One region of the Anaerobacillus sp. ABD4_527 genome, then DNA from elsewhere that is predicted to be linked to it. Evidence: a T-box and tRNA genes for the amino acid it is inferred to sense, from the RefSeq annotation. Region 1 holds a T-box; the other holds one or more tRNA genes.
The links. A T-box is a leader RNA that pairs with one kind of tRNA and senses whether it is charged. The one in region 1 lies ahead of tyrS (tyrosine--tRNA ligase), so its partner is inferred to be a tRNA-Tyr.

Region 1 (7,513 bases):
TGGAGGGAGCAGGGCTTACCGTTTGCTTACCCTTTAGAATACAAACTAAACTGGGTAATTATGTCTGTTTCTCGTTTTTAGCTAATGCCTTAACCAAAAGAAGAAAGGCTACCGAGTACACTCGATAGCCTGCTATCAGATGGTTAGACCGCTTTTGCGTTAATTTCTACATCGATGTTTCCACGAGTCGCTTTTGAATAAGGGCAAACTTTGTGGGCTTCCTTCGTAAGCATATCAGCATCTTCCTGGCTAACACCTTTCACTTCTACGTTCAGTGTAACCCCAATTTTGAAACCGCCATCTGATTCATCTTTTAAGAAACTAACTTCAGCTGTTGTTTTCGATTCGATTTCTTTCTTATTATTCGATGCAACAAGATTCAACGCGCCATCATAGCAAGCAGAGTATGTTGCTGCAAACAGCTGCTCTGGATTCGTACCCTTTTCATCAGAGTTCTCTGTCGGCATCACAAGATTCATATCGATTAAACCATCAGAAGATTTTACAGTTCCTTTTCGGCCGCCTTCAGCAGTTGCCTTTGAAGTGAATATTACTTTACTCATCGAACATCATCTCCTTATATAAGTATACATCCCCTATTTACCTCTCTGAAGGAACTCTTAAACTATCATGAGAAAAAGATTTACATTTTTCAAATCTTCTGTAAAATAGTTCCTTAAAGAAGGAAAAGGAGGCCGCAGTGATGATTAGAAGACTAACAGAAGCGGATCATGCAGCGTGTATTTCATTGTTAACGCCGTATGCCGCTGAAAACTTATTTATTCTTGGAGATATCGAAGCATTCGGTTACGACCAACCCTTTCAAAAATTATGGGGCGATTTTTCTAGTGAAGGAGAATTGCGGGCTGTTCTCTTAAAGTATGAGAAAAACTACATTCCTTTTGCTTCGAACGAGTTTGATGCTGCCGGTTTCGCATCCATCATTTCAGAAGATCAAGACTTTCTTATGGTATCTGGTTTAGAGCGGGTTACAGAACAGGTGGAGGCACACATTACGCATCCTGCTAAATCAAAAAGAAAAATGTATTATGCTAAATGTGATAATGTTGAAAAGCTCTCACTTACAAACTTAGAAGATGTAAGAATCGCTACTACAGAAGATATCCCTAGCATTCACGACCTTCATAACGCGATCGATGAGTTTAATTCTTCTGAAACGGTAGAAGAAAAACAGAGAAATCTAGACAAAGGAATTTCTAGAACCTATTATATGACGATTGATGGACAAGTCGTTACAGCTGCCTCCACTGCTGCAGAAAACTCTCAATCTGCCATGATCGTAGGAGTATGTACGCGCCCTGGCTTTAAACGTAAAGGGTATGCTACGAAATGCATGATGAAGCTGTGCTATGACGTTTTAACAGAAGGCAAAGACCTCTGCCTCTTTTATGATAATCCTGAAGCTGGTAACATCTACAAACGAATCGGATTTCGTGAGATTGAAAAGTGGACGATGTCTACCTTTGAAACAAACTTTGCAATGAAACTATAAATAAAGCGGTCCTTAGAGACCGCTTTTAGAATGTAGAGAAAGAAGTTCAGTGATAGATTTGAGTTTGAGTGGTCGATGATGGATAAACGGCCTCAGGTCCATATTCGTCTGTTAAACCATTTGGACGGAATGTTCGTTTGGACTTATTCTCATAACAGTAGGAGAGACGATCGCGGACTCCTGCGGTTGAACGGGCGGCCGAGACCGGGGTGTGGGTTTCACCTCGGGCTCGGCCGTTCGTCCGCGGAAAGCGTGCGATCGTCATCGACTACGGCATCGGGAGCACCGTATAACGACATAGGTTTTTCAACAAGCTAAAGCGGTCCCTAGAGACCGCTTTTATGATGGAGTGAACCTCAATTTGCGAATGGCTTTTGCACTTACTGGAGTAAAGAGGTGTATCAAAACACCCATGAAAAGGGCATTCAACATTGTGCCCACCCCAATAGGTCCATTGAAAAAGAACGCTAGGATAACGAGCAAGATACTGATCAATGCTCTTGAATACGGTAAGGTAACTCCAGTTAAATCTTTCACAACAAACATCATCCGATCGATGGGGATCGGAGCAAAATTCGATTGTAGATAAACCGCGATACCGAGACCACTCAGCAGCAAACCTAAAAGTAGAAGGAGACTTTGTTCCACGATACTTGTCGGCATCACGTTATCTCCTAATAGATGCATCCATACGTCGATCCCTATCCCAGTGACTAAGGAGGTCAATAACGCAAGAAGCTCTGGCTTTCTTCGCTCTGCAATGGCATTAAAGAGTACCATGCATCCACCGATGATTACTTCCCAGCTTCCAATCGATAAGCCTACCGTTTTATATAACCCGACAAGAAGTGCATCGAATGGGGATGTTCCAAGCTTTGAGATGACTGAGAGCGAGATCCCTAAAGTAAGTAACCCTAATCCTGTCACATAAATAGCAAAACGTTTTCACATACTAGCCCCTCCACTTCGTGTATTTTAATTCCTTATATCCTATCAACCTCTATTTCTACTTTCAACTTATTCATACCTTATCACTTTTTGTCATCAAGTCGACACAACTCAAACTCACAAACACTTGAGAACCTCTACCATCTTTTCTACTATTAATAGTGAGAAGCTCGTTTGCCTAACCCCCTGTTTGGCAATAATGAAGCTTTACATAGGTTTTTAATGAAAGGATGTCTCATATGAAAAAAGTAAGTATGCTCATGCTGTTACTCATTCTCGTGCTTGCAGCTTGCGGCCAGAACAATAGCAACGATACTGAGGAAAGTGGAACGGCTGATCCTCAACCGCTAGACGTTGCCTTAGATTCGCCTGAAACTGCTAAAACAGGTGAGGAACTCACATTTAGCGCTACCGTTACGCAAGGTGATGAAAAGGTTGAAGATGCAGACGAAGTGATGTTTGAAATATGGAAAGAAGGCGACAAAGACAATAGCGAAATGATAGAAGCCACTCACGATGGTGAAGGTGTCTACACTGTAAAGAAAACGATCGATGAAGATGGAACATACGTTGTGCAATCACACGTAACCGCAAGAGACCTTCACACGATGCCAAAGAGCAAAGTGAAAGTTGGCTCTGAGGACGCATCAGAAAATCATGAAGATCATGAAAGTCATGAAGAACACGCCCACCACGGGGATGCTGTTTCGTTTCACTTGATGAAGCCAGATACCATTAAGGCAAATGAAGAAATTTCATTAACAACTCATCTTCAAAAAGATAATCAACCTTTAACAGATGCTTCGATTCGATTTGAAATCTCTAAAACGGGTGAAGAAAAAGCACAGTGGATTGAGACAGAGGAAACAAAAGATGGTGAGTATCAAGGAACTGTTACGTTAGAAGAAGCTGGAGAGTACACTGTAACGATTCATGCTGAAAATGATGAAGGCTTACATGAACATACAGAAGAAAGTCTAACTGTGACTGAATAAATGAAATCCCCCTTATATGGGGGATTTTTTTATAGCGTTATTTTTTTGACTTTTCGTTTACCAACTTGAACGATCATCCCGTCTTTGACCGTCACGACTGCAGAACTATCCGTAACCTTTTGTTGATCGATTTTGATTCCGCCATTTTTCACCATACGTCTCGCTTCACTCGTAGACGGAAGCATTCCGAGTGCTACTATGAGAGCTGGCACACTTGTCTTTTCATCTCCACTCCACTTCACTTCTTCAATATCAGAAGGAAGCTGGTTTTGTTGAAATACATTCTTAAACTGCTCTTCCGCCATTGAAGCTTCATCTTTCCCATGGAACATCGTGACGATGGTTTTAGCAAGATGCATTTTCGCTTCCTTAGGGTGCAGGGTGCCATCCGTAAGCTTTGTTCGAATCGTTTCCTTCTCTACCAATTCTAGATCTGTGATGAGTTCAACGTACTTTGAAATGAGCTCATCGGGTATCGACATCGCTTTTCCATACATGTCTGTCGGCTTCTCTGCAATCCCGATGTAATTCCCCTTGGACTTCGACATTTTCTCTACGCCGTCTAATCCTTCTAATAGCGGCATCGTCAACACTACCTGTTTTTCTTTTCCAAATTGATCCTGTAAATGCCTTCCCATCAAAACATTAAAGTATTGATCGGTTCCGCCTAGCTCGATGTCACTTTCGAGATGCACGGAATCATACCCTTGCATAAGAGGGTAAAAGAATTCGTGTAGAGATACCGGCTTACCTGCGTTGATTCTCTTCTCGAAATCATCTCGCTCGATCAATCGAGCGACAGTAATCTTACCTGCTAGTTCGATGACATCTTCGAATTTCAGTTCCGAAAGCCATGATGCATTATAAAAAAGCTCTACTTTGCTTCGATCGATTACCTTTCCAAATTGATCGAGGTAGGTTTGCGCGTTCCGCTTTACTTCTTCATCCGTTAGCTGTACCCTCGCCGTCGATTTTCCAGTCGGATCACCGATCTTCCCGGTAAAATCTCCGATGATAAGCTGAACAATGTGTCCATTTTCTTGAAACTGACGAAGTTTATTTAAAACGACCGTATGTCCTATATGGACATCTGGTGCGGATGGATCTAGACCTAGTTTTACTTTCAACGGACGACCTGTAATGATCGATTTTGCAATCTTTTCCTTAAGTTCATCCAAAGGAATGACTTCGCTCGTTCCGTGAGTATAGACCGCATACTGCCTTTCCATTTCCTTTTGTTGTTCATCCGTTAACTTTTCGATCATGCCCATTCCTTTCGACCTCCTGTTTTCATTTTTATTTTATGCAAAAAAGCCACGCCCCTACATCTAAGTAGGGACGTGGCTTATCACGCGGTACCACCCTGATTAAAGACACTCGTGTCTTTCGGCTCAACTACGGTAACGGAATTCACCGTTTCTGACTACTACATTGTTCATCAGAAAGACTCTGAGGGGTAATTCACGAATACGCTGTACCAGTTCGCACCGACCACTGGTTCTCTGACACTACACATCGTATAACGCTACTGCATCCTCTTCTTCGCCTGTTTCTTTTATTTTAAATAACTTTAGCTTCAATAAAAGGTATTGTCAATCGTTTTCTATAAAAAAATGAAACGGTACGAGCTCGCTTTACCGTAACTTTAAAATAACACCAAGCTTTGAAAACGACGATTACTTTTCTTTCCAAACATAAAAAAACAGCGGTCTAAGACCGCTGCTCTCACGATTAATTCAATTGCTTTAGAACAACTGTTGCCATTGCATCGATAAACTCATCTTTTGCGTTCGGCATTTCTGGTCGATAGTAGTTTGCACCGATTTCATCTGTCACGACTTTACATTCATAGTCATTGTCGAATAGTACTTCTAGATGATCAGCTACGAACCCAACAGGCGCGTACACAAACGACGTGTAGCCGTGATTTTCGTGTAAGTCTCTCGTAAGATCTTGTACATCAGGACCAATCCATGGATCCGGCGTATTCCCTTCACTCTGCCAGCCAATCGCAACGTTCTTAACTCCTGACTCTTCTACAATTAGGTCAGCCGTTTCTTTCAACTGATCTGGATACGGATCACCGTTTGCGATGATTTTTTCTGGAAGGCTATGAGCAGATACGATTAGGACTGCCTTCTCACGCTCTTCATCAGACATGCCATCAAAGATCGCTTTGATGCGTTTAGCCCAGTAGGAAATAAACTTCGGCTCGTCGTACCAGCTCTCTACAGAAGTAATCATTGGTCCACCAATTTTCTCTGCTTCTTCTTTCGCACGTCCATTGTATGACTTGATGCTGAACGTTGAGAAATGTGGTGCTAGTACAATACTTACAGCTTCTTCGATGCCATCTTCATGCATCTGCTGAACTGCATCTTCCACAAACGGTTCGATATGTTTTAAACCGATATATACTTTAAATTCGATCTCATCCTGAATTTCATTCAGATGAGCACCTAGTCCGTAAGCTTGGTCCTCAGTAATTTTAGCAAGAGGTGAAATGCCACCGATCGCTTTATAACGATCTTTTAAATCTTGAAGCTGTTCGTCTGCCGGTTTTCTACCTCTACGAATGTGTGTATAATACCGTTCAATATCTTCTTCTTTGTATGGCGTACCGTATGCCATCACGAGCAGACCCATTGTTTTCTTTGCCATGAATGTGTTCCCCTTCCAAATTTAAGGATTACATTGAATATCTAGTTATAATGATTATCGTCTAGTTTGAAGTATACCCTTTTTCAGCAATCGATTCAAAGGGAATAGCATATTCTAAATGGTAACGTTTTGTGTCGTTACATAGTAAAGGGAATCAGGCTATAGCCTAACTCCCTTACATCCTTACCTTTCCATTGCTCCATTATGCTTTGTAACGATTTCTCTGAGCTCTGTATCATCATCTTCTGAGGTTTCAAAAGATAGCACATAGTTGAAGTGCTTCTCATTATGTTCAGGATCTGCATTCTCCTCTTGCTTACCTGTTGGTGTTTCGTTGGAGAAAAACAAATCGTTGTTTGCGCCAGCTTCTGTTGCGGACCCTTGACCTGAATCCGGGACGTCGACCGATAAATCCTTATCCTCTTTAATCTCCTCCACTGAAGTACTAGTGACAGAATAATTCTTCATATCTTCCTTTGCACGTTCTGCTTCGTTCTCCGTTGGAAAATAAGCTTGTAATGTTTTACTCATCTCTATCGACTCCTTTTCGTTTGGCTCACTGTATCCTGATTCCCGTTACAAAGAAGTCTTAATCATTCAAAACAAGCCACCTTCCCAATATTCCTTTCAAACGAAGTATCGTGTTTAATCTTCCTTTAACTAACATAAACTACCGCTATTCCATACACATAGGAGGATCAACATGAAAAACAGTAAACACAATCGTGAGAACGAATACAAAAAGGAACGTGAGGTGAACGTTGATGAAGCAATCAATGAAGCCTTTTATTCTGAGAAGCAGAAGAACGATTCTACTCCAACTTCTTATCTATACAACAACACAGCAGCCATCGATGTAACAGGCAATAAGGATGAAGACCGTTAATAACCGTCTCACTCTCAGATTTCCTCCATCATTCAACTGAAATTAACTGATTTTCTTAAAATTTTCGTAAATTAGGGGTCCTTAGTTGAATCAGTACATGATGAGTGCTATCGTAAATTGTGATATAGCAAGCATTTCAGTACAAAATTGACCATTGTGATGGAGGTAAAATCTATGAGAATTATTGTTGCAGGTGGAGATGGTTTTTGCGGATGGCCAACAGCGCTTTACTTATCTAAACAAGGACACGATGTAACGATCCTAGATAACATGGTTCGCCGCAAGTGGGACGAAGAACTCCGCTCAAACTCTTTAACACCGATTCAAACCCTAGAAGAACGGGTAAAACTCTGGGAAGAAAAGAGTGGCAACCGAATTCATATTTATGACTGTGATTTAATGCATTACGACTTTCTTAAAGAAATTTTCAAACAAGTACAGCCAGAAGCATTCGTTCATTTTGCTGAACAGCGCTCTGCTCCATACTCTATGATCGACAGAGAACATGCG
Region 2 (7,513 bases), on a different contig from region 1:
TTTTTCAAGTCCCATCGATAGTGCTCGAACAGCGTATTTTGTTGCACTATAGACGCTGCTAGAAGGGAATACTTCGTGACCAGCTACACTTGAAACATTCACGATGTGTCCGCTCTTCTGCTTAAGCATGTCAGGTAAGACGGCGTGAACACCGTGAAGAACACCGTTAATGTTTACGTCTACCATCTGAGTCCATTGATCCACTTCATCATTCTTCATGAACGAAAGTAGCATAACACCAGCATTGTTAATGATCATATCAACTTTGCCGTATGTATCTTTCGCTTGTTGAACCAAGTTTTCCATGTCCTCTTTTTTGGTTACATCCGTTTTCACTACGAGCGCTTTGCCGTTCGATTGATCATTTAAAGACTGAGCGAGATCAGTTAACTTCTCTTCTCGACGTGCGGCAAGTACCACGTTAGCTCCTTCATCTGCTAAATGACGTGCGATCGCTTCACCTATTCCGCTGCTTGCGCCTGTAACGAGTACAACTTTACCTTCTAATTTCATTATTCATGCTCCCTTCACTAATGATCTTTCATTACGAGACTAACACAGTATTCCCAAACCAATTAGTAAAATGCTCATGAAATGTGCTTTCCTACATAAAAAAACTCGGGGTCATACCCGAGTTTTTCGTTAGCTAGTTACAGATTTTTCTGCAGCATCTACCGTATGTTTTAATAACATCGCGATCGTAACAGGACCAACGCCTCCTGGAACAGGAGTAATCGCAGACGCCCTGTCTTTTGCTGTTTCGTATTCGACATCACCAATATTGCCTTTATTGTAACCAGCATCGAGGACGATCGCTCCTTCTTTGATCCATTCACCCTTGATGAACTCTGGCTTTCCTACGGCAGCAACTACGATGTCAGCTTGTCTAACATGAGTTGCCAAATTAACAGTTCTCGAATGACACGTTGTGACTGTAGCATTTTCATTTAAAAGAAGAGCACCAACGGGCTTTCCAAGGATAGGACTTCTTCCTACGACGACCGCATGCTTACCTTCAGGATTGATGTCATAGTCTTCCATAATCTTCATAATTGCTGCAGGTGTACAAGATGGGTATGTACCAAACCCTAGAGCAGTCTGTCCGTACCCTTCACTCGTCACCCCATCGACGTCTTTCTCGATCGCGATCGTCTCAAATGCAAGGCGTTCGTCGATTTGAGACGGCACAGGATGCTGAAGCAAAATACCATGGACAGAATCATCGCGGTTCAGTTCTTCTATGGTTTCAAGCAACGTTTCGGTGGTTGTTTCCTCTGGCAGATGAATCTTTTTTGATACGATTCCTATACGTTCACATGCATTTCCCTTCATTCGCACATATGTTTCAGAGGAAGGATCATCTCCAACAAGAATCGTTGCGAGGCTGGGCGTAACACCTTGTGTTTTAAGTGCTTCCACTCTTTCTTTAAGCTGTTCTTTCACACGATTTGCGACTGCTTTTCCATCTAATAATTTGGATTCTGACATGAACTGATTCCTCCTAGACAGTGTTAAGAAATATCACTATTTCTTCGCCCAGACGACCGGCTTTATTCATTACAGCTCCCTTGTGGTTACTTCCACATTTGTCGTCAGTTACTGCAATAAGGTTTCTACGGATATAGTAGCACATTAAGCGGGAAAATCAAGAGAGATGCGTGCGAATTTACGTAGAAATTAATAATAGGTTCATTTTTTGCGTGAATGTTCGCCTTTTGAACTCCTCGTCATTCTCTTAGCTCACAAAATAAAACCTCCGAGTGGTGTAACCACTCAGAGGTTTTGAGATACGCGCCTTAGAGGATTCGAACCTCTGACCCACAGCTTAGAAGGCTGTTGCTCTATCCAGCTGAGCTAAAGGCGCATGGTAGTATGTGTGATACGATAACTGAAAGTTAGTATACCACGTTTTCCATTCTTGGAAAAGTCTTAATTAAAATTATGTAATGGAGCGGGTGATGGGAATCGAACCCACGACATCAGCTTGGAAGGCTGAGGTTTTACCACTAAACTACACCCGCAAAATGGCTGGGCTAGCTGGATTCGAACCAGCGCATGACGGAATCAAAATCCGTTGCCTTACCGCTTGGCTATAGCCCAAAGATGGTGGAGGGGGACGGATTCGAACCGCCGAACCCTGAGGGAGCGGATTTACAGTCCGCCGCGTTTAGCCACTTCGCTACCCCTCCACTATTTAATTATATGGTAGCGGCGGAGGGGATCGAACCCCCGACCTCACGGGTATGAACCGTACGCTCTAGCCAGCTGAGCTACACCGCCACGCTATGTGATGGTCGGGAAGACAGGATTTGAACCTGCGACCCCTTGGTCCCAAACCAAGTGCTCTGCCAAGCTGAGCTACTTCCCGATTTCATCGCTATGTTATGTAATGGCGCGCCCGAGAGGAGTCGAACCCCTAACCTTCTGATCCGTAGTCAGACGCTCTATCCAATTGAGCTACGGGCGCATCTATTCTGGTGCGGGTGAAGGGACTCGAACCCCCACGTCGTAAGACACTAGATCCTAAGTCTAGCGCGTCTGCCAATTCCGCCACACCCGCATGTGGTTTCTTTCATTTCAGCGACAATTAATATAATAACACCCGTACCCAAAACCCGTCAATCATTATTTCAAAAAAACATTTAGTTTTTTCATATCGGGCGATGTAAGCGTTGACAGCTTCTCATTCTTTACCATACGATTATGATACTAAAGGAGCTGAGTAAATTGAGTGTACCACAGTCCATTTATTATGCAAAAGAGCTAGACGAAAAAGACCCTCTACGCCACTTCAAACATGAGTTTTATACTCCGGATCATTCCATTTACATGGATGGCAATTCACTTGGCCTTCTCTCAAAACGAGCTGAAGCTTCTCTACTCCAATCGATTGACGATTGGAAAACGCATGGAATCAATGGTTGGACAGACGCGGAGCAACCATGGTTTTATATGGCAGAAATGCTTGGCAAGATGACTGCACCCCTTATCGGAGCAAAAGAAGATGAAACGATCACAACAGGTTCGATCACCACTAACCTCCATCAAATGCTAACAACGTTTTACAAGCCAAGTGATAAGAAAACGAAGATCATCGCTGATTCACTCACTTTCCCATCAGATATATATGCAATAAAAGCACAGCTAGAGCTTCACGGATTATCACCAGATGAACACCTTATTCAAGTGCAAAGTTCAGATGGTCGTACGATCGATGAAGACGACATTATTAAGGAGATGACAAGCGAAGTCGCACTAGTCCTCCTCCCTTCTGTCTTGTATCGTAGCGGTCAATTACTCGACATCAAAAAAATAACGCGAGCAGCAAACGATAAAGACATCATAATAGGGTTTGATCTTGCGCATTCCATCGGTGTTATCCCACATCACTTACACGATTGGGGTGTTGACTTCGCGGTATGGTGCACGTACAAATATTTAAATAGTGGACCTGGTGGTGTCGGCGGTCTTTATGTTCATGAAAAACACCTAGGAAAGAAACCAGGTCTTGCAGGTTGGTTCAGCTCGAAGAAAGACGTTCAATTCGATATGAGTCATGACCTTGATCATGCACAAACCGCTGGAGCATTCCAAATCGGGACACCTCATATTTTCAGTATGGCTTCATTGATTGGTTCGTTAGAAATTTTTTCTGAAGCCGGCATTGAACAAATTCGAGAAAAGTCGTTAACGCTCACGAAGTACTTAATGGAGTTAACTGCTTTAAAACTGAATCGCTTTGGCTTCACATTAGCTAACCCTGCAGAGGACCATCGCCGTGGTGGCCATGTTTGTATAGAACACAATGAAGCTGCTAGAATTTGCAAAGCGTTAAAAAACAAAGGCGTGATTCCTGACTTTCGAGCTCCAAACGTCATTCGTCTTGCACCGATCTCCTTATATACGTCGTTTGAAGATGTGTGGAACGTTGTACATATATTAGAAGAAATCATGGCTACTAAAGAGTATGAGCAATTCACCAACAATCGAAACATCATCGCGTAAACACGTATAAAAAGTCCCTCAACATTCAATATTAAGATTGATTCAATAGAAGGAGGGACTTTTATGGAACAGTTGAATGAATTGGAGTTGCAAAACCTTCGCCACATGATCGGTGGTCACGACACGCTGGCAAATAAACTTGATACGTATGCCCAAACTTGTACTTGTCCTGAACTAAAGCAAATGCTGCAAAAAGATGCGCAAGATGCAAGAAATACAAAACAACAGCTTATGTCTTTTTTAGGTTAAGGAGGAGAACGTAATGAATGAGAAGGATATGGTCAACGATTACTTGTCAGCTCTAAATGGAAGCCTGATCAACTATGGCGGTGTTATTTCACAATGTGACAACGAGCAGCTGCGTCAGACGCTTCAACAAATAAGAGATACTGATGAACAAAGGCAGTATAATCTTTATCATTATGCGAAGCAAAAAGGGTACTATCAGCCAGCAGCACCTGCGCAGATGCAAGAAGTACAGCACGTTAAGAACCAGCTTAACGGCCAACAGCCACAATAAAAAAACAGTCGGGTCAAACCGGCTGTTTTTTTTATCGTTTTCTAGACTTCTATCTTATTAAAGTTTCACGTTCCCTATTTTTGGATATTAAAGTTATACACTATATTCGTAGGGAGCGATTAGAATGGAAACGATTCTTAATGCGATCTCGGAGTTCTCCGGATTCATATGGGGCTATCCGATGATGATTTTACTTTTAGGCGGAGGACTTTTTTTAACCATCCGACTCGGCTTTTTTCAGATCATATTCTTCCCCCACACCTTGAAACATACGATCGGTAAAATTTTCGAAAAAGATAAAGGTGATGGGACGATCTCACCATTTCAGGCTTTCACCTCTGCTCTGGCATCTACTGCGGGAGCTACAAACATTGTTGGCGTACCGGTTGCGATTGCGTTCGGCGGACCAGGCGCGATCTTTTGGATGTGGGTTGTTGCCATCATCGGGATGTCGACGAAATACTCTGAGATCGTATTGGGTATCAAGTATCGAGAAAAAAACAAAGATGGCGTCTATGTCGGCGGACCAATGTATTACATACGTAAAGGACTTAACTGGAAATTCGCATCATGGCTCTTTGCATTCGGTCTGATGATTGAAATTATACCGGGTGTCATGGTTCAAACAAACTCGATCTCTACATTAACAGAAGGATCATTCGGTCTCCCTACCTGGTTGACGGGTATCATTCTAATGATTCTTATTTCAATCGTAGTGTTTGGAGGAATTATAAGAATAGGATCTGTTGCTGAGAAAATTGTACCGTTTATGATCCTAACTTACATTGGAGGCGCTATCGGTGTAATGGTAATCAACATCGACCAGTTCCCTGAAGTGATGAAGCTGATTTTTGTTCATGCATTCCAACCGATCTCTGCAGCAGGTGGCTTTGCTGGTGCTGGGTTCGCTGCAGCAGTCCGCTGGGGTCTTGCGAGAGGACTATATTCAAACGAAGCTGGGATGGGAACTGCTTCGATCGCACACTCCGCTGCACACACACCACACCCTAGCCGTCAAGGACTATGGGGAATATTTAGTGTCTTTATTGATACGATCGTTCTTTGCACAATTACTGCTTTCACCGTTCTCGTATCTGGAGCGTGGAAGGATGTAAAACCTTCGAATGCATCGGATATGGTCTCTGACGCATTTGCTGGCTTGATGGGAGAAACGTGGGGCCCAATTTTCGTTTCCTCCCTTCTTCTCATCTTTGTCATTAGTACCATCGGTGTCCTGATCTTCTATGGAGAGAAACAAGCAGAATACCTATACGGGTCTAAAGCTTCTAAAGTGATGAGGGTGGTTTATATTTGTGCCGTATTTGTCGGAGCAATCGGTGGCCTTCAGTTCGTATGGGAACTAGTTGATCTCACGTTAGCACTCTTTGTTATCCCTAACGTCATCGCCATCTTATTCCTCAGTAAGGAAGTTAAAGAACTTACAGATGACTACCGAAACAACTTCTTACAGCAACGTAGTAAGGACAATACGTTCAGTGGCTAGTTGGGTACTTTTCTAAAAACTGCCCCTTCCCTCCGCTCTTGCCCACATCATTTATAGACGGATACATATAGTGATAGGGCAAGAGATACTAAGGGGGATCACAACTATGAATTATGGAAATGCACCATATCCAAATGAGCCATACAACCAGGTGGCAGGAGCAAGTATGCCTTACTATTGTTGTAACAACGGCAGCGGCTTTGCCTTAATCGTCGTACTGTTTATCTTACTCATCATCGTTGGCGCAGCTTTTGTAAAATATTAAAAAACGAAGACAGGATTCGCTCCTGTCTTCTTAGATTGTAGAAAAAGTCTCGGTGTTGCGATGAGAGTAGACGATCATCTCATCTCCGTTTTAATTAACGTTACTTGTCTGTTAAACCATTGGGCGGAAGATTCGTTTTTGATTAAACTTCATCAAGTAGGAGAGACGATCGCGGACTCCTGCGGTAGAACGGGCGGCCGAGACCGGGGTGTGGGTTTCACCTCGGGCTTGGACGTTCGTCCGCGGAAAGCATGCGATCGTCATCGACTACGGCATCGGGTGCACACCGATTAATGACGTTTCTCTACAAGCTTGGAAGACAGGATTACTTCCTGTCTTTTTTATATAAATTGTAAGGTATACAAAGGACTGATATGATTAATGAGAACGAGGCATAAGGAAGTGAAGAGTTTGAAAACGTTATTAATCGATATGGATTCAGTTATATGCGATTTAATGACTGAATGGCATAAACGCTACAACCGTGACTACGAAGATAATTTAAATGTTGAAAAGCTTCAATGCTGGAGATCAGAGGATTACGTTAAAGAAGAATGTGGTGTAAAGATATATGATTATCTGGACGAGCCAGGCTTGTTTCTTTCTTTGACTCCTCTCCCCAACGCAATCGAAGTGCTTGAGAGGTTATCTTCACGCTATGAGCTCTTGATCGTTACGAGTAGCCGTACATACGCATACACTGAAAAAGAATTATGGGTTGAAAAGCACCTTCCCTTTATCGGTAAAAGAAACCTAATCTTTACTCATCGTAAAGAGATGATTCGCGGAGACTTGCTACTAGACGATGCCCCCCACAACCTTGAAGCATTTCGAAACACTGGTAGAACGGCGATCGCCATGGATTACCCGTACAACAAAGATGTTGACGTTCCGCGTGTAAAAAGTTGGCTTGAATTCGAGAATTGGCTTTCTGTTAGAAAGTGAGGAAAAAAAGTTGCTCCATAAAAAAGATCTCATCATAATCGGAGGAGGACCTGCAGGCATTTCTGCAGCTATATGGGCCAAGCGCTTAGGACTGGATCATGTGTTGTTAGAATCCAATAAAGAACTAGGAGGGCAGCTCCTTTCGATCAACAATAAAATCATTGATTATCCAGCTGTCATGTTGGAAAGTGGTGTCGCACTACAAGAACAATTAGTCGACCATGTAAAAACTTTGGGTTGTGAGCTAAGTACGGATGTGGCGATCGAAAAGATT

Region 2: it has a tRNA-Tyr gene. The T-box ahead of tyrS (tyrosine--tRNA ligase) is inferred to sense a tRNA for this amino acid. The anticodon was not compared.

Annotation. Positions count from the first base shown of each region.
Region 1 is NZ_JBSWXZ010000002.1:51,159-58,671, reverse strand. Features, by position in the region: gene ACXAHI_RS12495 (organic hydroperoxide resistance protein) at 144-563, opposite strand; gene ACXAHI_RS12490 (GNAT family N-acetyltransferase) at 704-1,513, shown strand; gene ACXAHI_RS12485 (YczE/YyaS/YitT family protein) at 1,853-2,446, opposite strand; gene ACXAHI_RS12480 (FixH family protein) at 2,701-3,456, shown strand; gene tyrS (tyrosine--tRNA ligase) at 3,486-4,727, opposite strand; T-box leader at 4,788-5,008, opposite strand; gene hemH (ferrochelatase) at 5,188-6,117, opposite strand; gene ACXAHI_RS12465 (hypothetical protein) at 6,301-6,648, opposite strand; gene ACXAHI_RS12460 (hypothetical protein) at 6,821-7,003, shown strand; gene ACXAHI_RS12455 (NAD-dependent epimerase/dehydratase family protein) at 7,178-7,513, shown strand, end outside.
Region 2 is NZ_JBSWXZ010000001.1:776,015-783,527, forward strand. Features, by position in the region: gene ACXAHI_RS04005 (SDR family oxidoreductase) at 1-516, opposite strand, end outside; gene ACXAHI_RS04010 (bifunctional 5,10-methylenetetrahydrofolate dehydrogenase/5,10-methenyltetrahydrofolate cyclohydrolase) at 643-1,488, opposite strand; ZMP/ZTP riboswitch at 1,528-1,610, opposite strand; tRNA gene ACXAHI_RS04015 (tRNA-Arg) at 1,791-1,864, opposite strand; tRNA gene ACXAHI_RS04020 (tRNA-Gly) at 1,948-2,021, opposite strand; tRNA gene ACXAHI_RS04025 (tRNA-Gln) at 2,026-2,100, opposite strand; tRNA gene ACXAHI_RS04030 (tRNA-Tyr) at 2,105-2,189, opposite strand; tRNA gene ACXAHI_RS04035 (tRNA-Met) at 2,204-2,280, opposite strand; tRNA gene ACXAHI_RS04040 (tRNA-Pro) at 2,292-2,368, opposite strand; tRNA gene ACXAHI_RS04045 (tRNA-Arg) at 2,391-2,467, opposite strand; tRNA gene ACXAHI_RS04050 (tRNA-Leu) at 2,476-2,560, opposite strand; gene kynU (kynureninase) at 2,704-4,005, shown strand; gene ACXAHI_RS04060 (hypothetical protein) at 4,069-4,254, shown strand; gene ACXAHI_RS04065 (spore coat protein) at 4,268-4,525, shown strand; gene ACXAHI_RS04070 (alanine/glycine:cation symporter family protein) at 4,650-6,029, shown strand; gene ACXAHI_RS04075 (YjcZ family sporulation protein) at 6,136-6,294, shown strand; gene ACXAHI_RS04080 (hypothetical protein) at 6,503-6,643, shown strand; gene ACXAHI_RS04085 (5' nucleotidase, NT5C type) at 6,706-7,239, shown strand; gene ACXAHI_RS04090 (NAD(P)/FAD-dependent oxidoreductase) at 7,250-7,513, shown strand, end outside.